One region of the Listeria rocourtiae subsp. hofi genome, then DNA from elsewhere that is predicted to be linked to it. Evidence: predicted binding sites of a transcription regulator. Region 1 holds the regulator's gene; the other holds the start of a gene.

The links. Region 1 encodes LexA, which represses DNA repair genes until DNA is damaged. Its sites were predicted from a motif close to CGAACATATGTTCG; they were not measured.
Positions count from the first base shown of each region.
Region 2: a site for LexA is predicted at 9,429-9,442, ahead of dinB (DNA polymerase IV). Genes of this name have one in related genera too.

Region 1 covers NZ_CAUYTL010000022.1:85-15,219, reverse strand. Annotated here, with positions in the region: gene R8925_RS10165 (hypothetical protein) at 1-130, shown strand, start outside; gene R8925_RS10160 (acyltransferase family protein) at 183-2,030, opposite strand; gene R8925_RS10155 (glycerophosphodiester phosphodiesterase) at 2,292-3,020, shown strand; gene R8925_RS10150 (glycerol-3-phosphate dehydrogenase/oxidase) at 3,224-4,894, shown strand; gene R8925_RS10145 (hypothetical protein) at 5,066-5,494, shown strand; gene miaA (tRNA (adenosine(37)-N6)-dimethylallyltransferase MiaA) at 5,596-6,522, shown strand; gene hfq (RNA chaperone Hfq) at 6,655-6,888, shown strand; gene hflX (GTPase HflX) at 7,030-8,244, shown strand; gene R8925_RS10125 (methionine gamma-lyase family protein) at 8,246-9,538, shown strand; gene R8925_RS10120 (MerR family transcriptional regulator) at 9,718-10,086, shown strand; gene glnA (type I glutamate--ammonia ligase) at 10,145-11,479, shown strand; gene lexA (transcriptional repressor LexA) at 11,623-12,237, opposite strand; gene yneA (cell division suppressor protein YneA) at 12,398-12,727, shown strand; gene mscL (large conductance mechanosensitive channel protein MscL) at 12,802-13,257, shown strand; gene R8925_RS10095 (DUF896 domain-containing protein) at 13,279-13,512, shown strand; gene R8925_RS10090 (IS3 family transposase) at 13,578-14,537, opposite strand; gene R8925_RS10085 (helix-turn-helix domain-containing protein) at 14,447-15,135, opposite strand, start outside.
Region 2 covers NZ_CAUYTL010000001.1:149,067-164,201, forward strand. Annotated here, with positions in the region: gene R8925_RS00755 (ABC transporter ATP-binding protein) at 1-708, shown strand, start outside; gene R8925_RS00760 (NAD(P)/FAD-dependent oxidoreductase) at 689-1,690, shown strand; gene R8925_RS00765 (homing endonuclease associated repeat-containing protein) at 1,749-2,279, opposite strand; gene R8925_RS00770 (TetR/AcrR family transcriptional regulator) at 2,422-3,027, opposite strand; gene R8925_RS00775 (ABC transporter permease) at 3,027-3,842, opposite strand; gene R8925_RS00780 (ABC transporter ATP-binding protein) at 3,839-4,729, opposite strand; gene R8925_RS00785 (NUDIX hydrolase) at 5,045-5,593, opposite strand; gene R8925_RS00790 (5-bromo-4-chloroindolyl phosphate hydrolysis family protein) at 5,783-6,427, shown strand; gene R8925_RS00795 (toxic anion resistance protein) at 6,424-7,656, shown strand; gene R8925_RS00800 (GNAT family N-acetyltransferase) at 7,720-8,256, opposite strand; gene dinB (DNA polymerase IV) at 8,330-9,400, opposite strand; gene R8925_RS00810 (SDR family NAD(P)-dependent oxidoreductase) at 9,530-10,318, opposite strand; gene rnz (ribonuclease Z) at 10,335-11,249, opposite strand; gene zwf (glucose-6-phosphate dehydrogenase) at 11,575-13,044, shown strand; gene R8925_RS00825 (YueI family protein) at 13,560-13,997, shown strand; gene R8925_RS00830 (hypothetical protein) at 14,012-14,152, shown strand; gene R8925_RS00835 (DUF6884 domain-containing protein) at 14,172-14,621, opposite strand; gene R8925_RS00840 (GNAT family N-acetyltransferase) at 14,618-15,135, opposite strand, start outside.

The DNA.
Region 1 (15,135 bases):
CATCGCTGTTAGTATTGCTTTCGATAGGGTACTGATGTTGTATTTATTCTATCAAGAGCAAGATGCGTTGTTTCAATCTAATGAGATAAAGGCGCTTTTTAATGAGCAAGAGCGCCTCGTTTTTCTATAAATAAGTAAAAAATCCATCGAATCCGCTGTGAATAAAGGATTCGATGGATTTATTAATGTACCATTTTGTTCGTCAATAAACCAACATAGGCAGATACCCCTTTTTTCGTTAGATGAACGCCATCGCGCCCGAAGTACTCCGGATGATCGATAGCAAGGCTGTACCAGTCAACGCGAGTAACATTATCGTATTCGGCATCGATTTTGTCGATTGATTCATTGACTTCGGACTCCCATTGGCGTGGTACGCGGGTGTTTACGAGATAGATGCTTGCTTGATCAAACATTTGCACGAGTTCCTCCATTTTTTTGAGAGCAAAAGGGCCATTTGTGCCAAGTTCCAAAATTACTGCGCTTCCTTTGGCGTTATATTTCTGATACTGCGTTGCGGTGTTTAGTGCGTCAGCCATTTGGCGTCCCACCAAGCCGTCAATCGCGATATTTGGAACCGATTCTTCTAAGACGGGTTGAATGTCAATCATAAGCGAGTCGCCAATTGCCAATGTTTGTTCATACTTGATTTGATCCGGTGTGACAGGTGCTTTTGCGGCATTCTTTTTTTGTGTTTGCGTTGGTTCTTTTTTAGGCGTAGCTGGAGGTGTAGGCGTTTCTTTTTGTGGTGTTTTTACCTCGGTAACTGTTTTTACATGGGTTTTTTGTGTGCCTTCTGCGTTCGTTTTTACAGTAATCAGATTGCTCATACCGAGTGCGAAGAATCCAAGGATGAGAACAAGACTACTAATGAACGCCCATTTGCCAACAGGATAGCCTCGCCAATGTAGCAATCCTTTAAAATGGAAGGATTTGATATACGCGATAAAACCCTTTTTGCGAATTGGTGTTTCTACAAAACGATAAGATAGTTCTGCAATAGCCAATGTCGCTACTACTTGAAGTGCCGCACGTACTATGTTTGGAGTCCCGACTTCCGTAATAGGTGTTGTAAGGGTAATAATCGGGTAGTGCCACAAATAAATACCGTAGGAACGAGTCCCAACCCATCGCAGTGGTTTAAAACTAAATAATTTGCTTAGATAAGAGGCGGGGTGAGCAATTGTAGCAATCATGACAACTGCATTAATGGCGATTAAAAACATGCCTCCACGGTATAAAAAAGAATCGTATTCGTTTACTGTTGCGATACAAAACAAGAAGATGGCAACACTGGCTGTTCCTGCGAAGTTAACAGCGACTTTTGCAGATGTTGGTATGTGTGGTGACAAGCGAGTAAATGGCCATACGAAAGCAAGTGCTCCACCAAGTAGTAAGCCAAAAGCTCGTGTGTCTGTTCCGTAATAAACACGACTTGGATCACCATCTGGGGAATATAGAACTGCCATTAAAATAGCGGAAAGAATAGCTGCAATCACGATGATACGTAAAATAATCGTTGGTTTTTTGATGAACTTTAAAGCACCATATAAAAAGACGGGCCAAATAATATAGAACTGCTCTTCAATAGCTAAAGACCATAAATTTTTGATGGGAGATGCTGTTCCGAATGAATCAAAATAAGATACGTTGTGAAAAATGAACCACCAGTTGCTCAAGTAAAGGAAGGAAGCGGTAGCATCCCCTCGTAATGTTGCAAGAAGTGGTCGATTAAAAATAACAGCAAATACAACGACAATAATAATCATTAAGTATACAGCCGGGATAAGGCGCCTGAAACGACCTATCCAAAATTGTTTCAAATCAATACGTTCATTTTTTTCCCATTGTGATAGTAAAATGTTGGTGATTAAATAGCCTGACAAAACAAAAAAGATGTCAACTCCTAAAAAACCACCAGAAGCCCATCCAAAACTGAGGTGATAGGCAATGACAGCGATAACTGCCAGTGCTCGAAGCCCATCGATACTAGGTACATATTTTCTTTTATATCGAGCGGATCTCTCCATATAATCTCTCCTAACCGCAAATACATAAGGAAAGAAAGTTTCCTAATTTTAATTGCTCATAATAAGTAGTAGGAATAAAAGGTTGCTACTGAAACGATGTTGCTTATGTCCACTCATTCTCTACTTGACTTATCATAACACATGTTCTTGGTGCTGTAATTCGATAGGCGACAAAAAAACAGGAATTTAATAAATTTGAGACAATGGTCTTATTTATGTATAATAAAAAGAACAATATGTCACAGAAATGAGGTAAGAAATTTGACGGAAATATTTGCCCATAGAGGTAGTAAGGGAACGCATCCTGAGAATACGATACCAGCTTTTCTTGCTGCGGTTAGAGCTGGTGCAGACGGTATTGAGCTTGATGTACAGCTAACGAAAGATGGCGTTCCAGTTGTGATTCATGATGAAACAGTAAATCGAACAACAAATGGCTCCGGATTAGTAAAAGATTTTACGTTACGAGAGCTACAAAAATTGGATGCGCACCAAGGTTATAAAAAGCGATTTCGGGCATTGTTTAAGAAAACGAAAATACCTACTTTAGAAGAGGTTTTGGTTGTGCTGGGGCGTTATCCACTAATTTTAAACGTTGAGTTGAAGACGGATACATATGATTACGCGGGGATTGAGGAGAAAGTGCTAGAACTTTGCCGGAAAAGAGCAGGGAGGCTTACTTTTTTATTTTGTTCGTTTAATTTAGAGACGTTAGCGCGTTTACGGGGGCTGGATGCCACAATTAAGCTTTCTGCAATTACGAAACTGGATGTAGAAGAAGCATTAGCGCAGTTTGCTAGCTTACAGTTAGATAGCATTAATCCACCGTACTCTATTCGTAATCAAGAAGTACTTGAAAATGTTGCTACGCGTTGTTGGACTGCGAATAAGATTAGTCAGATGGATACCCTTTTTGATGAAAATGTTCGAGGATTCATGACTGATTTTCCAGAAAAGGCTGTAGAATTGAGAAGAAAGCGAAACAAATAGCTTTACATTTTAGGAACGACTGTACTATAATTGGAGACAAGTTAATATTAATCATTGTCTGAGATACGGAGAGACTACAAATAGCGAGCGCAATCGCTTGTTTTGTAGTCTCTCTTTTTTTGTGTAGCGTTTTAAATTCGCTGAAAAGTGGAAAACAGATGGTGATGTATAGACTTCAATCAGGTCCTAGAGGGGGAAAAAAGATGGTACAATTATTTTCAGCTTTTGACAGAGAAACAATTCAAACGAAGATGGCGGAGGAGACATTTGATTTAGTTATTGTAGGGGGCGGAATTACGGGTGCGGGAATTGCGTTAGACGCCGTTTCACGTGGCATGAGTGTAGCGCTCATAGAAATGCAAGACTTTGCTGCTGGAACTTCAAGTAGGTCGACAAAACTTGTTCATGGTGGCTTGCGTTATTTGCAACAATTTGAGATTAAAGAGGTAGCTGACTTAGGAAAAGAACGTGCAATTGTGTATGAAAACGGGCCACATGTGACAACGCCAGAATGGATGATGCTACCTTTTCATAAAGGTGGTAACATGGGGAAAGTGAGCGCTTCATTTGGAATTCGGCTCTATGATTATTTAGCGGGGGTGAAAAAAGATGAACGCCGTAAAATTTTATCAGCCAAAGAAACACTTGCTAAAAACCCTTTTGTGAGGAAAGAAGGTTTGAAAGGATCGGGTTACTATGTGGAATACCGCACGGATGACGCACGCTTAACGATTGAGGTTATGAAAAAAGCGGTAGAGCTTGGTGCAAAGGTGATTAACTATACGAAAGCTGAGAATTTTTTATATGATTCGAAAAAGCAGGTTAGCGGTGTTGTAGCACGCGATTGTATTACAGGTAAAGTCTTTGATATTAAAGGGCGTCGAGTGATTAATGCAGCAGGTCCTTGGGTTGATAAGGTGCGTAAAATGGATTATACAGTGAATAATAAACATCTACGCTTAACGAAAGGTATTCATCTTGTCATCGATAAAAAGAAATTCCCGATGGAACAAGCCGTTTATTTTGATACCCCTGATGGTCGTATGGTTTTTGCAATTCCTCGTGAAAAAAAGGTATATGTTGGAACTACGGATACGGTGTATGATGAAATGGTTATCAATCCAAAAGCGAATGAAGAGGATCATAAATATGTAATTAAGGCGATTAATTATATGTTTCCAGATGTTCATATTAGTGAAAATGATATCGAGTCAAGCTGGGCTGGTGTGCGTCCGTTAATTTATGAAGAAGGGAAAGATCCGTCTGAAATTTCGCGTAAAGACGAAGTGTGGTTCTCTGAAAGTGGCTTGATTACAATGGCTGGTGGGAAATTGACAGGTTATCGCAAAATGGCCGAAAAATTATTAGATGAAGTTTCCAAAGCACTTGCAAAAGAAACTGGAAAGAAATTCAAAACCGTGCAAACGCATCATTTACCAATTTCAGGTGGGGATGTTGGCGGCTCAGAAAATATTGATGCTTTCATTGAGAAGAAAGCTAAAGAAGGGAATAATCGGTTTGGCTGGTCATTAGAAGAAGGCCGTGAGTTAGCAAAACGTTACGGTTCCAATATTGATTTGGTGTTTACTTACGCGCAGGAGCACAAGGAGAAAGGAACGTTAGCATTACCGAATAGTTTGTATGCCCAACTTCATTATGCTATTTATCATGAAGCGGTCATTCATCCAGTTGATTTCTTGTTACGTCGCACGGGGTATTTATTATTTGATATGCCATACTTGTTAGAGTGGAAAGATGAAGTCATAGCAGATATGGATTATCTATTCCAGTGGGATGACGAGACAAAAGAGCAATTGGTTACGGAATTACAAACACAAATTGATGATGCACGTGAACCAGCAGATTGGCATTAATTCTGTTAAGGTGAACCTCTTGAGTTAGTCTTCAGGAGGTTTTTTGTTATGTTTGAGGCTAAAATAACTGTTTATATAGGCAAATTTAAAAAAAAATAGTAAAATGATGAGGTAATTTATTATACATAGCATTGCAACCAAAAGTTGGTGCTTATTGAAGGAGATGTTTACATGCCAACTGTTGTGACGTTTATAAATGAGCATGTGGAAGAAGTTGTGAATTATTGGATCAGCACCTATTATGTGAATTCGGATGAATACCAATTAAGGAGACATGATCCTAATTACGTGGAAGCGCATCGGTATGAAACAATTGCGCTCTTGAGGCAAGCTTTAATGAACGAGAGTAGTATCGCTTCTAATGCCAAAAATATGGGGGAGGACAGGTTTGATATGCGAACGAGTTTCAAGGATGCTCTTACAAATCATATGAGTTTTTATAGGGCGATTAACGAGTTCTTAATTATCCATTACAAGAAGCGAACGCTCATTTGTACAGAGGAAGAGATTTTTGATATGCTACTAAAATTTCGAGAATATGAAGCTACTTCACTAGGCGAACTTTTTGCTGGTTACACATCAAAAGAAGCTATTCGGTGAAGGCGTGCAAAAAACACCAATTGGTTATGCAGTTGGTGTTTTTAATAGTGACCACTGAGACAGTTTGATGGTACAATGGAGATATGGAAGGGGAGGTTTTTTTGAACAAAATTCCCGTAATTGTTATTGTTGGCCCGACTGCGGTGGGGAAAACAGCGCTCAGTATTGAAATGGCGCAAGAATTTGAGGGCGAGATTATCAGCGGAGATTCCATGCAAGTTTATCGCGGACTCGATATTGGCACGGCAAAAGTGACGAATGAGGAAATGGCTGGTATTACGCATTATTTGATAGATATTCGCGAACCTGCCGAACCGTATGATGCGTCTGAATTTAAAAAGGAAACACATCGATTAATACGCCAAGTCTGGAGAGCGGGGAAGATACCGTTTATAGTTGGCGGAACGGGACTTTATATACAGTCGGCTCTCTACAATTACGCTTTTTCAGAAGTGGCTAGTGACGAAGCTTATCGAGATTCTTTAGCTGCGGAGTCCGGCGAGTCCTTGTTGGAGAAACTTCGCAAAGTAGATCCCGAGAGTGCCATGAAATTACATGCAAACAATCCGCGGCGCATTATCCGAGCATTGGAAGTAAACCATTTGTCGGGCAAGAAATTTTCGGAGTTGCAAAATCAGGAACAACAAGCAAGTGAATTTAATCCACTGTTAATTGGCTTGGAAAGGGATCGTGCGGAACTTTACGAACGAATAAATTTGCGAGTAGACATCATGATGAAACAAGGCTTGTTGGAGGAAGCGCGTACTTTTTATGATTCGGGTGTGCGTGATGTACCAGCAGCTCGAGGGATTGGCTACAAAGAGCTGTTTACATATTTTGATGGAGATATGTCGTTAGATGAGTCTGTAGAACTACTTAAGCGCAATTCTAGGCGTTTTGCTAAGCGACAATTGACCTGGTTTCGCAATCGCTTAGATGTCCAATGGTTTAACGCGGACGACGCGGGGCTAAAGAATACAATCGTGTGCGAGATAAAGCAGTTTCTAGAGGCGAATCGTGTGTTTTAACTTCTTATAAAAAGGGTATTTGAAGTTAGCAGAGAAAAATATTCTTCTTTTTTGGAATGTCATTTGTAGTTTTTGTACATTTCGTATAGAATGAAGATAACTGAAAAAGATAGAGAATAGGAGCGATTCGATATGAAACAAGGTGGGCAAGGGTTACAGGATCATTATTTAAATCAATTGAGGAAAGAGAAAATTTTGGCAACTGTCTTTTTAACAAATGGGTTCCAGCTACGTGGTCGGGTTATTAGTTTCGATAACTTCACGGTTTTGTTAGATGTAGATGGTAAGCAACAACTTGTATTTAAACATGCGATTTCTACGTTTTCTCCACAAAAGAATGTGGCTTTGAAATCGGATGATGAATAGGCAACTTGTATTTTAAAAACGAAAGCCGAATGTTTTGTGCCAAATGTGCGGTGCAAACATTCGGTTTTTGCGTGGCTTAGCAACTTTCTTTGTAACGCTATTTATGCTACGATTGACTTTGGGTAAACGATGGGAGTGCAGATGATGGTAGAAAAAGCGATCTTAGTTGGCTGTGAATTACCGAAACAGACAGAGGAACATTTTTACTACTCTATGTTAGAATTGGGTAGTTTAGCGAAAACAGCGCAAGCAGAAGTTGTCGGAGAAGTGACTCAAAAGCGGGAACGAGTGCATCCAGCTACTTTTGTTGGTTCTGGAAAAATAGAAGAGATTGCAGCTTTTGTCGCAGAAATGGAAGTCGATATAGTGTTGTTTAATAGCGAGTTAAGTGCGACGCAGGTTCGAAATATTTCTAAGATTGTTGATGCGCGGATACTTGATCGGACGCAATTAATTTTAGACATTTTTGCCATGCGTGCAAAAACTCGAGAAGGCAAATTACAGGTGGCGTTTGCGCAATACCAATATTTGTTGCCAAGATTAAGTGGACAAGGGGTTTCGTTGTCGCGCCTTGGTGGTGGGATTGGAACACGCGGACCGGGAGAAACGAAACTAGAGATGGATCGGCGTCATATCAGGCAGAAGATGGTGGATATTAAGAAACAGTTGGATACAGTGGTGAAGCATCGTGAACGGATGACGGCAAGACGGAATGATCAAGCTATTTTTAGGTTCGGTTTGATTGGCTATACGAATGCAGGTAAATCGACGCTTTTTAATCGGTTGAGTGATGCTAAGGCGCTGGAAGAGAACCAGTTGTTTGCGACGCTTGATCCGACGACGAGGAAGTTGGTTTTTTCAGAAGGATATACAGCGCTTTTGACAGATACAGTTGGTTTCATACAAGACTTACCTACAACGGTTGTCGCAGCATTTCGTTCGACGCTTGAGGAGACGGCGAATGTGGATGTTCTTTTGCATGTGGTTGACAGCTCTAATCCTGATTACGTGCAGCATGAAAAAACGGTTTTGGAATTGTTAGAGGAATTGAACATGCAACATATTCCGGTTTTGACAGTATATAATAAAAAAGATCAGCAGTTACCTTATTTTATACCCACACAGCCGAATTATGTCGAGGTGAGTGCGTTAGAAGAATCTTCGCAGTACTTTTTGATGGAGAAAATGTTGTGGGAAATTAAGCAACTGTGGCAACCTTATGTGGCGCGTATCCCAGCAAGTGACGGAAGAATGTTGCATAAATATAAGCGGGAAACGGTCGTCATTGAAGAAATATTTGATGAAGAAGCAGAAAGCTATCAATTAAAAGGCTATCAAGCACGAAAGGAAAAATAAGATGACAGCATTTTTTGAGCAAATACCAGCAGAATTACGCAAATTAGCTAATGTTGTGGAGGACGAGTTGCGTTCTTTGCAGCAGGAGACGGAAAATATTGCGGAAGAAAACCAATGGAAGGTTATGCAAGCTTTTCAGAAAAATCGAGTGAGTGATTTCCATTTTACCCCATCGACGGGTTATGGGTATGATGATGATGGTCGCGACACGCTAGAGCAAGTGTATGCGGACGTATTTAAAGCAGAGGCAGCGCTTGTTCGCCCTCAAATTATTTCAGGCACGCATGCCATTTCAACAGCTTTGTTTGGTGTGTTACGACCAGGAGATGATCTTTTATACATTACTGGAGCGCCATATGACACATTGGAAGAAATCGTCGGTATTCGAGGTTCTGGAAAAGGCTCGCTTAAAGAGTTTCAGATTGGTTATGACAAGGCATCATTAAAAGCAGATGGTTCCGTTGATTTTGAGTTGATACGTGCTAAAATAACACCAGCGACAAAAATGATTGGGATTCAACGTTCTCGAGGTTATGCAGACCGTCCTTCGTTTTCGGTTGCTGAAATAAAAGAGATGATTGTTTTTGTTCGTGAAATAAAGCCAGACATTCTTGTTTTTGTCGATAATTGTTATGGAGAGTTCGTGGAAATTTTAGAGCCAATTGAAGTAGGTGCGGATTTAATTGCGGGTTCGTTGATAAAAAACCCAGGCGGTGGCTTGGCCAAAACGGGTGGATACATCGCTGGAAAGGCTGAATTGGTGGAGTTATGCGCTTATCGACTAACCACTCCGGGTATTGGTGCAGAGGCAGGGGCTTCCTTATATAGTTTGCTGGAAATGTATCAAGGGTTTTTCTTAGCACCGCATGTTGTTTCCCAGGCGGTAAAAGGAGCGCGCTTTACTGCTGGCATATTGGATGCTTTTCAAATCGAAACTGACCCTGCTTGGAACGCGCCTCGGACTGACTTGATTCAAAGCGTTTCGTTTCATGATAAGGAAAGGATGGTTGCTTTTGCTCAGGCCATTCAGGCAGCCTCTCCAATTAATGCGCATGTTGTTCCAGAGGGGGCGTATATGCCAGGATATGAAAATGACGTTATCATGGCAGCTGGAACTTTTATTCAAGGTGCGAGCCTCGAGTTGACGGCGGATGGTCCTATTAGGGAGCCTTACCAGCTTTATGTGCAAGGAGGACTAACTTACGAACATATAAAACTAGCGGTTCTAGTAGCGATAAAGCGTCTTATAGATCAGAATCTTTTAATGCTATCAGAAATAACACCGAGATGTTAATAAATTCAAAAAACAGCGAAAATATTTTTGCTGTTTTTTTGAATTTAGTTCAAAGTGGTTGATACATAAGGTTTTAAAACGTGTTAGATTATCTGACATAGATTTGACAAAAGATATATCATACATTATAATGCAACTAACATATGAAAAATAAAGCGTTTTGAAAGGGGTAAATTGTCGTGAGTGAAAAAGAAATTAGAAGATCGATGCCTCTTTTCCCGATAGGTCCTGTCATGAAACTAACAGATCTTACTGCGCGACAAATTCGTTATTATGAGGACCAAGGTTTGATTCATCCTGCGAGGAATCAAGGGAATCATCGGCTGTATTCACTACAAGACATCGATGTATTGCTTGAGATTAAAGATTATTTGAACGACGGTCTGAATATTGCGGGAATTAAAAAAATGTACCAAATGCAGCAGGATGAGCAGAAAACGCCACTTACAGATGAAGACGTACGCAAAATTTTACGAAAAGAAATGCAGCAAGCTGGTAGATTCGTGAAACAAGATGCTTCTGGAAAGCAACAATTGCCAAGGTTTTGAAACAAGATATTTACTTTTAAAAAGTTTATATAATATCAATTATTGGGAGGATTTAATTATGACATCGTATACTAAAGAAGATATTTTTCGCTTCGCAGACGAACAAAATGTGAAATTCATCCGCTTGCAATTCACGGATATCCTAGGAATCATTAAGAACGTGGAAATTCCGGTAAGCCAGTTAGCCAAAGCTTTGGATAATAAAATGATGTTTGATGGCTCCTCTATTGAAGGTTTTGTGCGCATTGAAGAGTCTGATATGTATTTATTTCCGGATCTTGATACGTGGGTTGTCTTTCCTTGGACAGCTGAAAAAGGGAAAGTTGCTAGATTGATTTGCGATATTTATAATCCGGATGGAACAATTTTTGCGGGGGATCCTCGTGCTAACTTAAAACGTGTATTAGCCGAAATGCATGATTTAGGATTTACAGATTTTAACTTAGGACCAGAACCCGAATTTTTCCTTTTCAAACTAGATGAAAAAGGAAAGCCTACACTAGAATTAAACGATAATGCAGGATACTTTGATTTAGCGCCAACCGATTTAGGTGAAAATTGTCGTCGCGATATTGTTTTGGAGTTGGAAGAGATGGGCTTTGAAATTGAAGCTAGTCACCACGAAGTAGCACCTGGTCAGCATGAAATTGATTTCAAATACGAGGATGCGGTCACAGCGTGTGATAATATCCAAACATTCAAATTAGTCGTAAAAACAATTGCTCGTAAACATGGCTTGCACGCAACGTTTATGCCAAAACCGTTATTTGGTGTGAATGGGTCGGGGATGCATTTCAATATGTCGTTATTTAATAAAGATGGGAATGCGTTCTTTGATGCAGATGGCGAGGAGCAACTGAGTCAGACGGCATATCACTTCTTAGCTGGTATGATAAAACACGCAAAAGGCTATACAGCGGTAACCAATCCGACTGTGAATTCTTATAAGCGCCTAGTCCCTGGATACGAGGCGCCATGCTACATTGCTTGGTCTGGTAAAAATCGTAGCCCGCTTGTTCGAGTTCCAAGCTCTCGTGGCTTGAGTACGCGGTTGGAACTGCGTAGCGTTGATCCAGCGGCAAACCCATACTTAGCAATGGCTGTGCTACTTCGCGCCGGACTAGATGGCATCAAGAATGAGTTAACGCCACCAAAACCAGTGGATCGCAATATTTATGGCATGAATGAAGAGGAGCGTCATGCACATGGTATTTACGATCTTCCGGAAAGCTTAGCGCTTGCACTGAAAGAACTGACAAATGATGATATTATTGTCGATGGCCTGGGTGAGCATATTTTGGAGCATTTCGTAGAAGCGAAAACAATCGAATGCGACATGTTTAGAACCGCAGTTCACCAATGGGAACGAGATCAGTACATGGAAATATACTAAATATCGCCATTCCAAAAAAGAGACTACAATTCTGTAAGATATAGAAAAGCAGGAATCTTGTATAGAGCCATTTATGAAGATGGCATATACAAGATTCCTGCTTATTTTATTTTTGAAATCCTTGTTTCAGCCACTTTCTATGGCTAACGAATATCACGATACAAGCCAATAACTTTGCCTAAAATAGAAACATTTCTTAGGCGGATAGGTTCTAAAGCATCGTTTTCTGGTTGCAGACGGAAATGGCTAGCTTCTCTAAAAAATCTTTTACAAGTAGCTTCATTATCATCTGTCATCGCTACAACGATATCTCCGTTATTAGCGGAATTTTGTTGTCTTACAATCACTTTGTCGCCGTTCAAAATACCAGCATTAATCATACTTTCGCCATCAATTTCTAACATGAAAATCTCTGTTTCTCCATTGGCCATATATTCAGGTAAAGGAAAATATTCATCGATGTTCTCAACGGCTGTAATTGGAACACCGGCAGTTACTTTACCGATAATTGGAATGTTGATAACGTTTGGAGCTACCATCTCGTCTTCTAACGATAGGATTTCGATGGCTCTGGGTTTTGTAGGGTCTCTGCGAATGAGTCCTTTTCCTTCGAGTCGTGCTAGGTGTCCATGGACTGTAGAGCTAGAGGCTAAACCAACTGCTTCACCGATTTCACGCACGGAAGGTGGATATCCCTTATCTTTTACTTCAGACTTGATGAAGTCATAAATATCTTGTTGTCGTTTTGATAGTTTCATTTGTTTCACCCCGTTCACTCTTTCATTACTTCTTTATTAAACCCAGTATATCAAAGATTTTTTAGATATGCAAACAATTGTTCGTTTTTTTATTGACACATCAGAACGAGTGTTCTATAATAATAAAAAAGCGAACATATATTCTTCGGGAGGGATAAAGATGACTTTGAAAACTATTTGGGATCGATATTATATTGCAATTATATTTATTATTACATGTTTTGTTTTGGGATTAGTGTTAATGGTCGTGACAGTGAATCAAGCGAGTTCAGAATACAATGAGGTGAGCGTTGCAAGTGGGGATTCTATTTGGAGTCTTGCAGATGAGTATGCCGGTGACTACAAGATGAGTAAGCAGGATTTTGTATCGTGGGTCGAGAAAGAGAATCAAATTATAAATGGGAAGCTGATTGCTGGTGAGACAATTACGATTCCAATAAAAAAAGGTGCTGAGAATATAGATCGTTCTATTCAGTTAGCGAATGAATAATAGAACACAATACTTTAAAAATCTCTCGTTTTATTGTAGAATAGGCGTTGATTAATAATGAAAGAGGTTTTTCGATGTTGAAAGATTTTAAAGCATTTATTTCGAAAGGTAATGCATTAGGAATGGCAATTGGGATTGTCATTGGTGCTGCATTTACAAGTGTTGTTAACTCGCTTGTGAATGATATTATTATGCCTCCACTAGGCTTGCTAATTGGGAATGTTGATTTTGCTAACTTGTTTGTCAGTTTAAATGGAGTGCATTATGATACTTTAAAAGCCGCTCAAGCAGCAGGAGCCCCAACGATTAATTACGGGTTATTTATCAATAATATTATTAGTTTTTTTATTATTGCTTTCTCGGTGTTTCTAATTATTAAGATGGTGACTAAGTACATACCGCTAGAACCAAAGAAACCTGCTACGAAAGAATGCCCTTATTGTTTGTCAGCTATCCCAGAGAAGGCTAGGAAATGTTCACAATGTACATCGGACTTATCTCAAAATGGAGAGACTGGATTATCTGAATAATATCGTTTGAGGAGGAGAATAATGTTAGAAAAGGCTAAAATAGACCGTATTAATGAATTATCGCATAAGAAAAAAGCAGGCACAATAACCGTGGATGAGAAATTAGAACAAGAAGTTTTGCGTCAAGAATATATTAAATCATTCCGTAATCAAGTGCGAAGTACGATTGAACATACTACTTTTATTGATCCAAATGGCGATGACGTTACGCCTGATAAGATAAAACGTATACGTGATGAGAGAAAAAAACTATGAAGAAAATGGGGGAGATGAACTGCTCCCTGTCAAGTAGACAGGTTAAAAAACAAATGAAATAGTTTTTATATGATGGCCTTATTCCGGTATTCGCTCGGGGTAAGGCCTTTAAATTTAGCGACCACGCGCTCATTTTGATAGAAATTGATATAGCTATGAACCCCTTGGATTAGCTCTTTTTCAGTTTCAAAAGAATGAAGATAATAATATTCTGCTTTCAATGTTCCCCAGAAACTTTCTATCGGTTGATTATCCAAACATTTTGCGACACGTGACATGCTTAGCCTAAATTGAAATTTCTTTTTCAAGCGCCTATAGGCGCGACTAGTATATTGAAACCCACGGTCACTATGAATCATGGGCTTTACTTTTGGATGTTGCTTCATTGCTTTTTTGATGGTATCCATAACTAGCTTATTATCATTTTTGTTACTTAGAACGTAGGAAATAATGGAGCGGTCGTATAAATCAATGATTGCGCTCAAGTATTGTTTTGTGCCGTTTCCATATTTTAGTTCCGTGACATCCGTACACCATTTTTCATTTGGGCGTGTGGCCTTGAAATTGCGCTGTAACATATTTTTAGCGGTATGCTCGGCAGTCGATTGAAACCACTTTGGTTTTTTTCGCCGAATGATAGCGTATAGTTGATTGATTCGCATGATTCGGCGAATTCTTTTCCAATTATACTGGCTGTTTAAAGCCCGATTCACCGCTAAGGTCATGCGACGGTAGCCATAAATATGATTCACTTGTTCCGCGATTTCGATTATTTTTTCCTCAATCTGTTGATTGACTCGTTCACTTGCAGATGCTTGACGGCGTAACCATTTATAATAGGATGATCGAGCGATTTTTGCGACATCACATAATTTTATGATGGAATATAGCTCTTTTAATGCTGTGATGGCAACGTATATATCCTCTTGACGGACTAACGAAAGTCTTGGTACCTTTGCTCGATCTCCTGCAACTTTTTTGCGATGGCGTTCTCTATTTCTAAGCGTTCGTTCTGTGCCTCTAATTCTTTGATACGTAGTGTTAACCGTTCTGTTTCTGTTAATTCTTCTTTTCGTTTGGAACGACCACGGCGATCTTGCAGCGCCTCTTCTCCTAGTTCCTGATATTTCTGTACCCAACTGTATACTTGATTGTAGGAAACCTGATAGGTTTCCATAGCGAGTGGATAGTCTTTGTCATTCGCGATGGTGAATTGCGCAATTTCTAAACGTTCTTTAAAGGTCGTTTTTCGGCCTGGATAATACATGTTGGATTTCCCCCTACTCGGATTCGTCAGTTGTATGACTTCTCCACTAGTATACTTGGAAATCCATGTATATAGAACACTCGCGCTTGAAATCTGGTAAGAACGGAGAATTTTTTGTATTGGAATGCCTTCTAGGAGATGTGCTTCCACCGCTTTTTGCTTGATCGCTTGACTATATTTTTTGTTCGTGTGACTCTCTTTTAAGCCGTCTAAGCCATGTTGCTCCCATTTTCTTATCCAAGTTTTTATAGCTCCAAAACTGATCCCCAAATCTTTAGACATGCCGCTAATAGATGATGTGCCTTCCTTACATTGTTTTACGGCTGTATATTTCTCCTCAACTGAAAAATGTGTGC
Region 2 (15,135 bases), on a different contig from region 1:
AAAACCATGTCCCGCCTGATGAAGCCATCTAAAGGTAACGTTTTTTTAGATGGAAAAGCAATTCATCGTCAATCCACAAAAGAAATTGCCAAACAGCTAGCTATTCTGCCACAAAACCCCACCGCGCCGGATGGTCTTACTGTAACAGAACTTGTTTCCTACGGTCGTTCTCCCCACCAAAGTGGCTTAAAGTCAATGTCTGCCAAAGACCGCGATATGATTCAATGGGCAATTCGCGTCACTAGCATGACTGATTTTGCAGACCGTTCCATTGATAGTTTATCCGGAGGACAACGACAACGCGCTTGGATTGCGATGGCCTTGGCACAGGAAACTAGTATTTTATTTTTAGATGAACCAACAACATTTTTAGACATGACTCATCAGCTAGAAGTCTTAATGTTGCTAAAACAGCTAAACCTACAAGAAGATCGTACAATCGTTATGGTTGTGCATGATTTAAACCACGCCTCTCGTTTTGCTGATCATATGATTGCTATTCGCTCTGGTCAGGTAATCGCAGAAGGTTCACCAGTAAACGTGATGACTGAACAAACATTAGAAGATGTATTTGGCATCAAAGCAGATATTATGCTCGATCCACGTACCGGCGTCCCACTATGCTTACCATACGAAACGTGCCAAGCCTGTGAAATAAGACAAGTCGCAACTAAGTTAGCAGGTGAAGTTGTTGTCAAACTTGTATGATGTAACAATTATCGGTGCTGGACCAGTTGGCTTATTCACTGCCTTTTACAGCGGTCTTCGCTCTTTAAAAACAAAAGTAATCGATGCCGAGCCAGCTGTCGGTGGCAAAATTCGATACTTCTATCCCGAAAAGATTATCCGCGACATTGGTGGCATACCTGCAATTGAAGGACAACAACTTGTGAAAAACTTACATGAACAAGCCCAAACTTTTCATCCTACTATTATATGCGGAGAACAAATTACAAAACTCATGAAGCAAGCAGATGGAACCTTCTTAATTAAAGCAGAAAACGGAAATCACCACTATAGTAAAACCGTAATCATCGCAGCTGGGAGTGGCACATATGAAGTCAATCCATTAGAAGTATCTGGTAGCGAAAACTATACAACCAGCCTATTCTATGACATTAAAGACGTCGCAAGTTTTCAAGATAAAACTATCGTGGTTTCCGGTGGTGGCAATGCAGCAATTGACTGGGCGCAAGCGCTAGAGCCGATTGCAAAAGAAGTCCACCTCGTTTATCGTGGTGAGAATTTCAAAGGCCATGAAGAACGCGTCAAAGAAATGCATGATTCCACCATCTGCGTTCATGTAAACCATGAAATTACAGCCCTACAAGGCAATTCAACAAATTTAAAAAGCTGCATCATTCACTGTAACAGAAATGGAAACACAACTAAAATCGATACAGATGCTATCGTCGTAAACCACGGTGTAAAAGTCAATCTCGGCTCCATGCTTGATTGGGGCTTTGATACTTCTGAGTACGGTATTCTTGTCAATCATGAGATGGAAACTAGTGTACCTGGTATTTATGCATGTGGTGACATCTGCACTTACCCACGTAAGATGCGTATCATTGCGGCTGGCATACATGAAGGTCCAATCGCCATCAACAGTGCAAAAAATTTCTTAGATCCTGAAGCTGATGATGTCGCTATGGTCAGCACACACCATGAAAGTTTTAGCGAAGTATAAAACAATAAAGCCAGCACCTCATATATTACAAGAGTTGCTGGCTTTATTTTATCTATTTTCAAGAAATTTCCTGTTTCTTTTCTTGACAAGCTGACTTGAAGTTTTTCCAACTACCGAAATAATAACGTACCAATCGATAATCCTCAAACTCGCTCATTGTAGGAAACCTCCGCATAATCCGTTCCATTTCCAAAATATCAAGAATTAGTCGGTCCTTTATTTCTTTGCCTTCCTCTTCACCTGCGAACTTTGTTAAGCCTGCCTGCTCAAGAAAAGCCTCCCAAGAATCATAGTGCTCCATAACAGACATATAAAGCGGGAATTCATGAGGTCCACTAATCGGTGGACGCCCCAACTGCTCCGAGATTCGCTTCACCTCTGCAATCAAATAATCTTCTTTATAAAAGCGTTTCTGCTCATTTTCCAAACCTGCTGCCCTCAGTGCGTCTGGCCATGAACCAAATAATTGTCGTGCCTTTTCAAAATGATTGTACATGCTACGCCTTGGCACACGTCCCTGTTCCTGTGCCAATTGTTGCAATTCTGCAATAATCTGTTCTTTCGTCACAACAGCTCTATCGTCCATCATCTTTCCCCTTCTCCTGTGTAATAACTATATTTTGCATTATAATTATGTTGTATCATAAAAAAGAAATTGAAACAACTGAAAAATTTGCCAATTAACAAAAAACAAACCTATTTCATAAAATTTAGGTTTGTTTTCCCATAATTCACGTTTTTCGCATCATCCCATACTCTACAATCGCCATCATATTCATAAACTTGTCTACTAAAGGTTGCATTTCATCCATTGTTGCTTCGGGATTATCTCTAATAAAATCCGTCGCCATCATAATGGTGTAATCAAACAAGGCACGAACGACATCATGTGCGTCCTCATATGCTACACCTTCTTGTAGCTGCACTTTCTCCAAAACCCGATTAACATAAGTTTCTTGCACTTGGAGCATTTCCGTGTAATACGCATGTAACCGTTTCGCGAGTGATGCCGGAGGATTTGCATAAGATTGCATAATCAACTTGAAAACAGCAGGATATTTTCTGCTAAAATTCAATTTCTGCTTCGTTGACCAAATCGCACCTTGAATAAAATCCTCCGTTGGCATTTCCGCTACCGGTACTTCCTGCATTGCTAAATCCACCGAATATTCTACTGCTGTTGTATATAATTTTTCCTTCGAGTCAAAATAGTGAAAAATAAGCCCTTTCGAAACACCAGCAACCTCAGAAATCCGGTTTGTACTAGCTGCCTTATACCCATGATCTGCAAATTCGCCTACTGCCACTTTTAAAATTTTGTTCTTTTTATCTTCCATCAAACCCTCAAATCCTTTTTCCGGTAAAGCACAAATGTCAGCATAACCAACACTATCATCGAAATCACAGTGATCCAAACATTGACGCCCTCCATTGAAGCTTTAATCATATCGGACGGAATAGCAAAGTTGATTGGAGAAAAATATTTAAAGAAATCTACGTTATCATTTATACCAGCAAGAATCCCTAGAATATACGTTAAGAAAACCAATCCTAACGCTACAGGGGTCGCCTGTTTGGACGAATGTACAATCGCTGAAAAACAAAAACCAGCACTCATAAATAGCAGAGCCACCAGTAGCTCATTTGAGAATACCCGGACGAGTGACTGTACTAAATCACCCACATTGGCTCCATCTTGTTTCAAGAAAACAACTAGGACAGTTGAAACGATAAACGTAATCGCCCAAAACGCAATGAATGAAATCGCATTACCAGCCATTTTCCATGCCACTAACTCTGAACGCGTAATCGGCTGCGCATACAAGAACTCAATTGTCCCATCCGTCTCCTCTTTCACCAACGCCTGAGCCCCAATCATTGCTGCATACACACATGCTGCAATAAAAATATACTGAAACACGTACGCAAAATAAGCATCAATTTTCGTCAAATCCGCCATCGAACTGATGTGCAAAACGTTCATCATTTCTTTCGGTAAAGCGTTCATTTTTGTGTTCACTAAATCTTGCATTCCACTCGATTGCATACTAGGGAAAAACGCCATGAACATTCCGAGAACTAACGCCACAACACCCGACCAAACGAGCAAACTTTTAAAATGTGTTTTCCATTCAATCTTTAAAATGTTCATTTTGTCTTTCCTCCTTCATAAAGCGTCATAAATTTATCTTCCAATTCTTGATTCGTAATTGACAAATCTTTAATCCCCTCTGCCGCAAGAATTGGCAACACCGACTGCACATTTCCATCGAAGGTCAATCTAGCGCTCTTTTCTGTTGTCTCAATAACTTTAGCACCTGCATTAACAAGCTCGGTTACTGGCAACATATCACCTTTTAGCACAATCACTTTTCCAGACATTTCTTGATCTGCAATGTTTTCAAGCGCTACAATCTCGCCCTCACGTATAAAAGCTGCTCGTGTACTATATTCCTGAATTTCGCGCAAATTATGACTGGATAAAAAGATTGTCATCCCATCTTCCTGATTTTGATGCGTCATTTCTTTGAACAAATGATGTTGCATCAAAGGGTCCAAACCACTCGTTGGTTCATCTAAAATAAGCAACTTCGGTTTCGTAATAAGACCTGCCACTATTGCTACTTTTTTCTTATTACCAAGTGACATATCACCAAATCGCTTATGAGGATCAATGTCAAACATTTCGTAATAACGCTTCATTTGAATTTGAGCCTGTTCAACATGATGAAATTTCGCAGCAAAACCAATAATATCGTTTGCCGTCATTTGTGGATAATAGCGCACCTCACTTGGTACGTAACCAACCATCCGCTTAATCTCAGCCGAACTTTTTACAATATCTTTACCAAAAATCGTTGCCTGCCCCTTGGAAGCATAAATAAAATTCAGTAACAGTTTGATGGTCGTTGATTTACCAGCCCCATTTGGCCCAATAAATCCAAATAACTCCCCCTCTTCCACTGACAAATTCACACTCTCAATCGCTCGTTTTTTATGATAGAATTTCGTCAAATCATTCGTCTCTATCGCTTTCATTTTCTATCCCTCCAATTCACAATTGACCATCTAGTCAATGTCATTGTACACCTACTTGACCACCTAGTCAACAAAAAGCAATGCAACATAGGCATGCCTAAGACTGAACTCATTTTCACATAAAAAAAGCAAGGTATCACAAATCCTTTTTTCCTAGTAGGACGTGAATCTTGCTTGATACAACTCGAGCGAAGGCGCTTGTATTTAGATGATCTCCTATCTGAAAGACTGCCTACTCGTAGTGTTTATAGGCATATTGGGGTTGTAACTCATTTTATTCGAACAGTCTCTGGTGGATTATGACCAGAATCCTTCTTATTTCATTGCTTCAAGTAGTTGCCAATATTGCACAGCATACACCGTTTTTGCATCACAAATAACTTTTTCTTCTATTAACTGTAAAGCTTCGTCTAGACTCACCTCAATAATGTTTACAAATTCATCTTCATCTGCCTGCAGTGGATTAACTTGTTTCTCCAAATCGCCTGCCAGATAAATATGTAGCAATTCATCCGCAAAACCCGGTGATGTATAAAAAGATACAAGGTGTTTTAAACAATTTGTTTTGTAGCCTGTTTCCTCCTCCAACTCACGTCCGGCCGTCCATTCTGGCGCCTCGTCTAGTTCAATTTTCCCAGCCGGAATTTCCACAATTGCTTTTTCTAATGGTTTACGATATTGCTCCACCATCACCATTTTATTCGCCGGTGTAATCGCAACTACTGCAACGGCACCTGGGTGTTTCACAATTTCGCGTTTACTCATTGCCCCATTTGGCAAAATAACATCATCCACCACTACTTTAATAATTTTCCCATCAAAAATTATCTCACTTTTTACCGTTTTTTCCTCTAACGAATCCATTGTGAACACTCCATTTCTAAGACTTTTCTATCATTATACCATAATCAAGTCTGAGTGGAATTTACATCGCACGACTGATAACATCTTTTCTGCCAATATGGTATGATATACTCAAATCAGTTAGCCTTTTCAAATGATTTTCTAACAACCAATACTTAAAAAATAAGGAAGCCTAAGGAGAAGATAGATATGGTAGTTTTTAAAAAATTTATGGCCTTTACCGGCTCAATCGTATTAACCCTCATTTTGTTCGGCATTCTGGCGAACATCTTTGTAAACAACTGGTTACTTATTAGTGTAGTAACACTTGCCGTCGCGGCCTTCTTGTTCTTCTTTTCTGCAAAAGCAGGAGACAAGGCACATGCGATACAAACTGGGCTGACAAAAAAAGAATACAAATACATCCGCACAAACTTAGAAGAATCCCGGGCTAAAATACTACGCCTACAAAAAATTACAGCCGCCCATCGTACATTATTTACATTCCAAGAACGCGACAAAACACTCCTACTTACAAAACGTATCTACGGTATCGTGAAAGAAGAGCCGAAACGATTTTATGACGCTGAGGATTTCTTCTTCTCACACTTGGATTCTTTAGTAGAGCTAACAGAAAAATACGCTTTCCTAAACAGCCAGCCTGTAAAAGATAAGAAGATTTACCAAACGCTTTCTGATACACGTGCGCTTTTGAACGATTTAGGTCGCGTTATCGAGAAGGATCTCTTCGCACTGCTTAATAAGGATGTATCAAGCCTTGATTTCGAACTAGAAGTAGCAAAAAATTCAATCTCCAAACAGAAAAAGAAATTTGAAAGGAGTACACCCAAATGACCGAGAACCAAAAACCAAACGAACCTGAATTAGAAGTAAAGGAAACACCAACATATGAACAGCCAAAAGCCGAGGTTATAGATGCCAATTTCAACAAAACATTAGATGACTTGCTCGCTGATCCATTCGGCACAAACAGCACACAAACAGTGCAAGAAATCGTCAACAACGAATCTGACAAGGCGCCACGGTTAGTGGACATGCTACCAGAGTCGAATCGTCGTCAAGCCGTCGAACTTGCAAAACAAATAGAGCCAGGAAACCAAGCTGCAATTCTTGGATATGGTGCGCCAGCACAAGCAAAGCTGCATGATTTCTCTCACTCGATGCTCAATCAAGTTCAAAAACAAGACGTCGGACCGATTGGCGAAATCATTAGCGACTTGATGTTCCGCCTGCAAGAAGCAGATCCAGATGAGCTCGCAGCACGCAACAAGAACGTTTTCACAAAAATGTTCTCACGTGTGAAGCAATCTATCAACGAAATCACATCAAAGTATCAAAAAATGGGCACACAAATTGATCGAATTGCCCTGAAATTAGAACATGCAAAAAAACGTTTAATGGAAGATAACTCTTTCTTAGAGCAACTTTATGACAAGAATAAAGACTATTTCCAAGCACTAAACATCTATATCGCAGCTGGTGAACTAAAACAAGAAGAAATAAACACGAAATTACTTCCAGAGTTGCGTAAAAAAGCAGAACAATCTGGTGACCAGATGGATTTCCAAGATGTAAATGATTTAACCCAATTTGCAGATCGCCTTGAAAAACGTGTCCATGATCTTAAACTTAGCCGTCAAATTACCATTCAGCAAGCACCCCAAATTCGTCTTATCCAAAACACAAATCAAGTACTCGCTGAAAAGATTCAGTCATCCATCATGACTGCTATCCCATTATGGAAAAACCAAGTGGCTATTGCACTTACCCTTCTACGTCAGCAACAAGCAGCCGAAGCGCAGCGACAAGTTTCTGAAACAACAAACGAACTTTTAAAACGTAACGCTGATATGCTAAAAACCAACGCTATCGAAACAGCTCGCGAAAACGAAAGAGGCATTGTCGATATCGAAACGTTGAAAGAAACACAATCAAGCCTCATCGAAACATTACAAGAAACATTAAAAATTCAACAAGAAGGGCGTGCTAAACGCGCTGTAGCAGAAAAAGAGCTTGTATCCATGGAACAAGAATTAAAAAATCGTCTGCTAGAAATGAAATAACTTTACGAAAGAAAGTGCGGTATCTACTGAATTAAATCAGCGGGATATCGCACTTTTTTATATCTATTTTCCACCACAAATTTCTTTAAACTCAGTTGCCAGCATACTAAAAACAACTAAATCATGATAAGCATCATGGAAAAATTCATGGTCTCGTAACACGCCATCTCTATGAAAACCTAATGAATCCATCATGTTTAGTGACCTCTGGTTAAACGCATAGACCTCACAATAAACTTTATGTAAGTGCAACTCATTAAATGCTACACCTAGTAGCTCTATAATTGCTTCTTTCCCGTAGCCTTTTCCCCAGCTGGATTGCTCACCAATGACAATCCCAAAGGCCGCATTTCCATTTTCTCGATCGATTAAACCTAGCTCTGCTCGACCAATGACACGCTCATCTAAAATAATACTGTATAGTAGCAGTGATTGGTTCACCTTCAAAAAATATTTCTCATACATCGTTTGAAAGACTTCCAAAGACCGTGGTTTCGTTATACCGCTAGTCATAGCAATATCCTTATCAAGCTCCCACGCATGCATTCCTTGCACATCCGCACGTCTAATTGGTCTAATTCTCCTTAACTCCCTTTTCATCAACTGACAACTCCCAATAATTAGTATCGAGACAAGTATAACAGTGATACAGCAAACTAAACAAGCGAATTCCCTAAAATCCCTCTAACTTCAAATTTTCGAAGTGCAACGGCTTTAGGTTCGTTACGGTCAGACCAACTAATCGAACGCTTTCCTCTCCATTGTAGACATCGCGCAATAAACTAACGCCTGCATCATAAATAACATGTGCATCCCGTGTATATTCCAGTAATGATATTCTTCTAGTGATGGTACTAAAATCACTATATCGCAACTTCAATACCACTGTTCTACCATGTTTGCCAATCTGTTCGAGGGAACTTTCTATCTTCTGTGAAAAAAGAAACAACATATCTTGCATCTCTCGCTCATCGAAAATATTGTTTGCAAATGTTGTCTCTTTACCAACAGACTTGCGCTCGCGATGAGGATTTACCTTAGAGTCTGACAAACCTCTCACTGCGCGGTACAAACGATACCCTTGCTTGTTCAACTCTCGAATGAGATCCCATTCATTCCATGCTTTCAAATCTGCACCTGAATGAATACCTAATCTGTGCAGCTTCTCTGCGGTCACCTTGCCTACCCCATGAAATTTCGTAACCGGTAGCCCTTCTAAGAAAATTTCTGCATCTTCTGGTAGCACGACAGTCATGCCAGCTGGCTTTTTGAAATCAGAAGCTATTTTAGCGATAAATTTATTGTAAGAAACCCCAGCAGAAGCAGTCAAGCCTAATTCATGATAAATCGCATGCTGAATTTCTAAAGCTATTTTCATTGCGGATTTAATACCTTTCTTATTCTCTGTCACGTCTAAATAAGCCTCATCCAAGGACATTGGCTCTACTAAATCTGTATAGCGATAAAATATTTCACGAATTTGACGCGATACTTCTCGGTAATGCTCCATGTCCCCGTGTATGAAAATACCGTGTGGACATAGCTTGTATGCTTGTTTTGTAGGCATCGCTGAATGAACGCCGAATTTTCTTGCTTCATATGAGCACGTAGAGACAACCCCTCGTTTGTTCGGATCTCCACCAATAATAAGCGCCTTGCCACGATATTCTGGATGATCTCGCTCCTCCACCGAAGCATAAAACGCATCCATGTCAATATGAATAATTTTACGGGTCTTATCCACTGTATTCATCGCCTTTCAACACAATTAACGAACGTTTGTTCCACCCCTTGATTATATACGCTTATTTAGCACATTGCAAGCTAAAAACATAAAAAAAGAGCCACTGCATGAGTAACTCCTTTGCTTCTTTCATTTCTTCTCAAATGCACCTTTTCCGAAAAATTCAATTACGCGCGGCATAACTTGGTACATCCGCGAAATAACGTTCATTAGGAAGGGGAGATTTATTTCACGCTTTGGTTTGCCCATAATTCCCACAATTTTCGCCGCTACTTTTTCAGGTTTCAAAACGAGAAAACCGACATTATCAAGATAGTCCCCTGATTTATCTGCAATGTCGAAAAAGCTAGTTGCAATAGGGCCTGGATTGACTGTAGTCACATGAATACCTACTGGATTCACTTCCATTCGCAAAGCATTGGAATATCCTAGAACAGCAAATTTAGTCGCTGAATATGCAGATGATTTTGGGGTCGCAATTTTTCCAGCTTGGGAAGCAATATTGATAATATGACCAGATTTACGTTCTAGCATGCTTGGTAAAACAAGTTGTGTCAAGCGCATTAAACCGAGCACATTTGTGTCAAACATCCGCTCTACTGTATCAAAATCTGTGGTTACAGCTTCTTCAAAAATCCCAAAACCAGCACAGTTCACTAAAACATCAATTTTCGTATCACCAATTTTTTGAACCACATCTTGAACCTCTATAAAATTGGTCATATCCATCTTATAGTAAGCGCTAACGACCCCATAATCGGCTTGAATTCGTGTTGATAACTCCGCTAATTTGTCTGTACGACGCGCTGTCAAAATTGTGTGCGCTCCTTGTGCAGCAACTTGGCGTGCCATCTCTGCGCCAAGACCATTCGATGCCCCAGTAATCATCACCGTTTTTCCTTTTAAAAAATCATTCATCCTTTTTTAAACCCCTTTATAGTTCAAATATGGCCAAATCTGTTGCTATTTCTGTATTAGGAAAAATTTCACGACACTCTGATACAAGTTCACTGTTATCCTCGCGACTATATCTCGAACTAATATGCGTAATAATCAACCGTTTTGCTTCTGCTTTTTTAGCCAGAGTTGCTGCCTCTACTGTTGTGGAGTGCATATATTCACCTGCCATGTCGCCCATTTCCAAGCCAAAGGTCGCTTCATGAACGATAACATCCGCTTGCTTGGCAATTACGAACTCACTCTCCGTTGCTCTTGTATCACCAAAAATAGCAATAATCCGCCCTTTTTTTGCCGGTCCGATAAACTGGCTACCATCCACAACGTTACCATTCTCCAACGTTATCGTCTTGCCTTCCTTCAATTCTTTAAAAATCGGCCCAGGCTTCACACCTAGCGCAGAAAGTCCAGCAGCATCAAGCGACCCCGTTTTGTCCGCCTCCTCAATCCGGTAGCCGTAACTTAAAATACCATGATCGAGCTCTCGACAAATAACCTTAAAATCTGCATCTTCAAACACAATCTCACCATCAATTTCCACGATTTCAAGCGGATATTTCAAATGTGTACCGCTCACAGCTAAGCTCGTCCGAATATAATTCGCAATCCCCAAAGGTCCATAAACCGTAAGCACTGTATCCCCACCTTGAAAAGAACGGCTACTAAGAAGTCCCGGCAAGCCAAAAATATGATCCCCATGTAGATGTGTAATAAATATTTTTTCTAATTTACTCAATTTAATCGAACTTCGCAAAATTTGATGTTGTGTCGCTTCCCCACAATCAAACAGCCAAATACTATTTCGTTCATTTAGCATCGTGAGCGCAATTGCCGTTACATTACGGCCTTTGGAAGGTACACCTGCTCCTGTTCCAAGAAAAATCAGTTCCATTTTGACCCACAATCCTTTCACTCATTCGCTACTAATCATACCATATTTATCTCTTTCATTGCACGCCTACCCCAAATCTTTTTCCGAATTTTTCGGTTCAATCAGTTGCACATTAGAAATCAAACCGCTAAAATAGTAAAGAATAATGAGGGCGACTTTGATTATATCTTCATTGTCTCATTTCCAGAACAAGCTTTGAAACTTCCTGCCTTTTTTATTTGGTTAGGATGTCCATCTAGCTTTACTAAAATCGAGCGAAGGCGAATGCTTGTCGCCGATTTATCTGGAGTATGCTACACACAATAATGAAAGAGGGTAAGTACGTATGACAGAAGTGAAAGAACAAGTAGCTTTAATTACTATTTTTGGCGGTACGGGAGATTTGGCAAATCGCAAACTTTACCCTTCGCTATATCATCTCTTCACGAAAGGCTTTTTAAAAGAGAATTTCGCAGTGATTGGTACAGCTCGTCGTCCATGGACCAATGATTTCTTTCGAGAAAAAGTGGTTGAATCATTGAAAGGCATCGAAAAAGAAGGCTTTGAACCAGAAGAATTTGCATCACATTTCTATTATCAATCGCATGATGTAACTAATCGTGAATCATACGTTGAGCTTAAAAATTTGTCTGACGAGCTCGATAAAAAATATGCACTCCAAGGAAACCGCCTATTCTACCTTGCGATGGCACCTAATTTCTTTGGAACAATCGCAAGTCGCTTAAAGTCAGAAGGTTTTGTCGATAATGCTGGATTCAGTCGCTTAATTATCGAAAAACCATTTGGTCGTGATTTGGCAAGTGCAGAAGAACTAAATGAGTCGCTTCGTCAAGCGTTTGATGAGAATGAGATTTACCGCATCGACCATTATTTGGGCAAAGAAATGATTCAAAATATCTCTGTGATTCGTTTTGCGAACTCTATTATTGAGTCGCTTTGGAATAATCGCTACATTGATAATGTCCAAGTAACATTGAGTGAAACGCTTGGTGTCGAGGATCGTGGTCGCTATTATGAGGAAAGTGGTGCGCTTCGTGATATGGTTCAAAATCATATTCTGCAAATCGTATCCTTGCTAGCGATGGAACCACCAATTAAATTAACAACGCAGGAAATTCGCCATGAAAAAGTGCGCGCACTCCGTTCATTGCGTGTAATTGAAGGCGATGATGTGTATAAATATTTTGTACGCGGACAATATGGTCCTGGAACAGTAGATGGCAAAGAGTTACTCGGTTACCGTCAAGCTGATAACGTTGATCCTGATTCTAATACCGAAACCTTTGTTGCGGCAAAGCTCATGATTGATAATTTCCGCTGGAGCGGCGTTCCATTTTATATTAGAACTGGTAAACGTCTCGCCAAGAAAGCAACGCAAATCGCGATTCAATTCAAAAACGTGCCAATGAATCTATTTGGTTCAAATCATTCGCTTGGTGGAAACGTACTGGTGATACACATTCAACCAGACGAAGGAATCACGCTACACATGAACGTTAAAAAGCCAGGTCAAGGAATGTTGACAATGCCAGTTAATCTCAACTACGCTCACTCCTCACCAGATGGTATGAACACACCTGAGGCCTATGAAAAACTGATTCAAGACTGCCTAAATGGCGATGCAACTTACTTTTCGCATTGGGATGAAGTTTCCTTATCGTGGAATTTCATTGACAAAGTAGCAGCAGCTTGGTCGAATACGAAAGAGCATTTCCCGAACTACACATCCGGCACAATGGGACCGAAAGAAGCGGATAAATTAGTGTCACAGGATGGATTTAAGTGGTTTGATTGATGAGATGAGGATAGGATAAAACTCATTTTCACACAAAATAAGCAAGATATCACAAATCGAGCGAAAGCGTTTGTATTCAGGGGATTTGGTGGAAGCCGGAGAGCTGCGTGTACGACTATACATGATGACTGAAAGTAGGGAGGGAGTCGTACCCCCGACCATGCGAGAAGTTAAGCGAAACTGTTCTTGTGTAGCAGAACCGGTGAAAGGATTAACCGTTCTCTGCGTTCACGCTTATATTGGAACTGTAACTCATTTCATATCGAACAGTCCCAACAATGCGAGCGCTTGTCGCCGATTTATTTGGGTTATGTCTCAGACCCGAGCACATGAAATGTTTGTAGGATTAGAAGCTTAACCGGTTCTACCTAGCAAAAAACCTATCTTACCTACTTCGCATATTACAGAAGTAAGTAAGATAGGTTTTTTTGCAGTCTAGCGCCCCCTACCGTTGTTCCCTTTTTCACAATTACATGTTACAATGAAGGAGAATACAGAGTAAAAGGAGAATCAATATGCCAGAAAGCATTGACGATTATATCGATCGCGGTATCCATGGCGCAAAAGAAATTAATCCAGCCGAACGCAAAAAATACCTCGGTACTTTTCGAGAGAGAATCGAAATTCAGATGAGCAAACAAGAAGTTTTTCAGAAGTTTTGCACTAAAGAGTTAGAACAAGAAATGAAATATCACCCAAAGGCAAAACTCCTTTTAAACGGTTCTATCTCATATGAAATATTACGCGCTTATATTATGTTAGCAGAAAAACATAGAATTCCTTTTTCAATTGTGGCACGTGAAGATGATGATACGCCTATTGGGCTTGTTCTGGCAGAAGATCATGAGATAAATCGTGAAGATACGCACCTCCATGAAACGCCCATTATAACAGAAGACACAACAGGAAAAGTCACATTACTCGATAAAATCAAAGCTATTTTTCAAGATTAAAGGAAGTGACATAAATGCTCCATACGATTGTATTGGCACTAGCGATTCTTGTCTTATTACAAACAGTCTATTTTTTCATACGCAAAAATACCGATATGGGTGTTATGTTCTTGCTTATCGGTATCGCCTTACTTATTATTTCTACAATTGGTTAGAGGACGTTTCAAAACAAGATTAGCCTAGAGGTTCGCCGGTGTCTATTGCTGTGCGCAACCTCTTTTGCATGTCTCCGATTCCTCTTGTTCCATGGAGTGGAAATATAAATTGATTGTTTCTACCCGACACAGTCTCAAGTAGTGGGCGAAATTTTGCTCCACCTAGCATCACGATCGTTTCCTGCTTCATGTTTAGCGCCTGCCACTGCTCTGTTAACTCTTCTATTGAAATCGTGTTTGCCGTTACGCCTCGTGCTGTAAACCTCATATCATACGTTCCTGGCACAATTGAATCAGGGGCTAAAAATCCGTACTTAGGTGACAAAATCAAATACTCTCCGTCAAATTTTTCAGCATACCCTCTGCATAACCGGTGGAAGGTTCCTGTATAAGCCTCTTTTGCGAAAACTGGTCCTGCATCCTCATGCCGATCCCAAATTTTTGGCTTGCCTGATGGTATAATGATCATGACTTTCCCCTATTTATTGGATATTCCCATAAAACAATCTTGCCACGGCTCTCTATTTTATCCTGATCAGGCTGATAAATAAAACCTGATTTACGCAACGCTTGAATCGAATAGGGATTATTCTCAAAGCTCCGCGCAAATATCCGCTTAATTTCAGGTTGCGCTTTTAGCCATATTATTAGTTCTGCTAACGCTTCCGTTATATAACCATTATTTTGGTAAGCTGGCACGATACTGTATCCGAGCTCAATTTCTCCTGTTTCTTCTGGCTTGCCTTGTCCGCCTATTTCTCCAATGACCTTGTTCTCCTCTTTCAACACAATTAAATGCGTCCATTTTGTCATTTCTGGCTCTTTTTTCACATTTTCTAATATATACGGTAGGTAAAAAAAGAAATCGATTCCAGGCCATTCTCTGGACACAGCATAGCCCGATACCCGCTCCAGTTCATCTATGCCTGCAATCGTCGCTTTAATCCATTCTAAATTGTATTCTAATAACAACAATCGTTCCG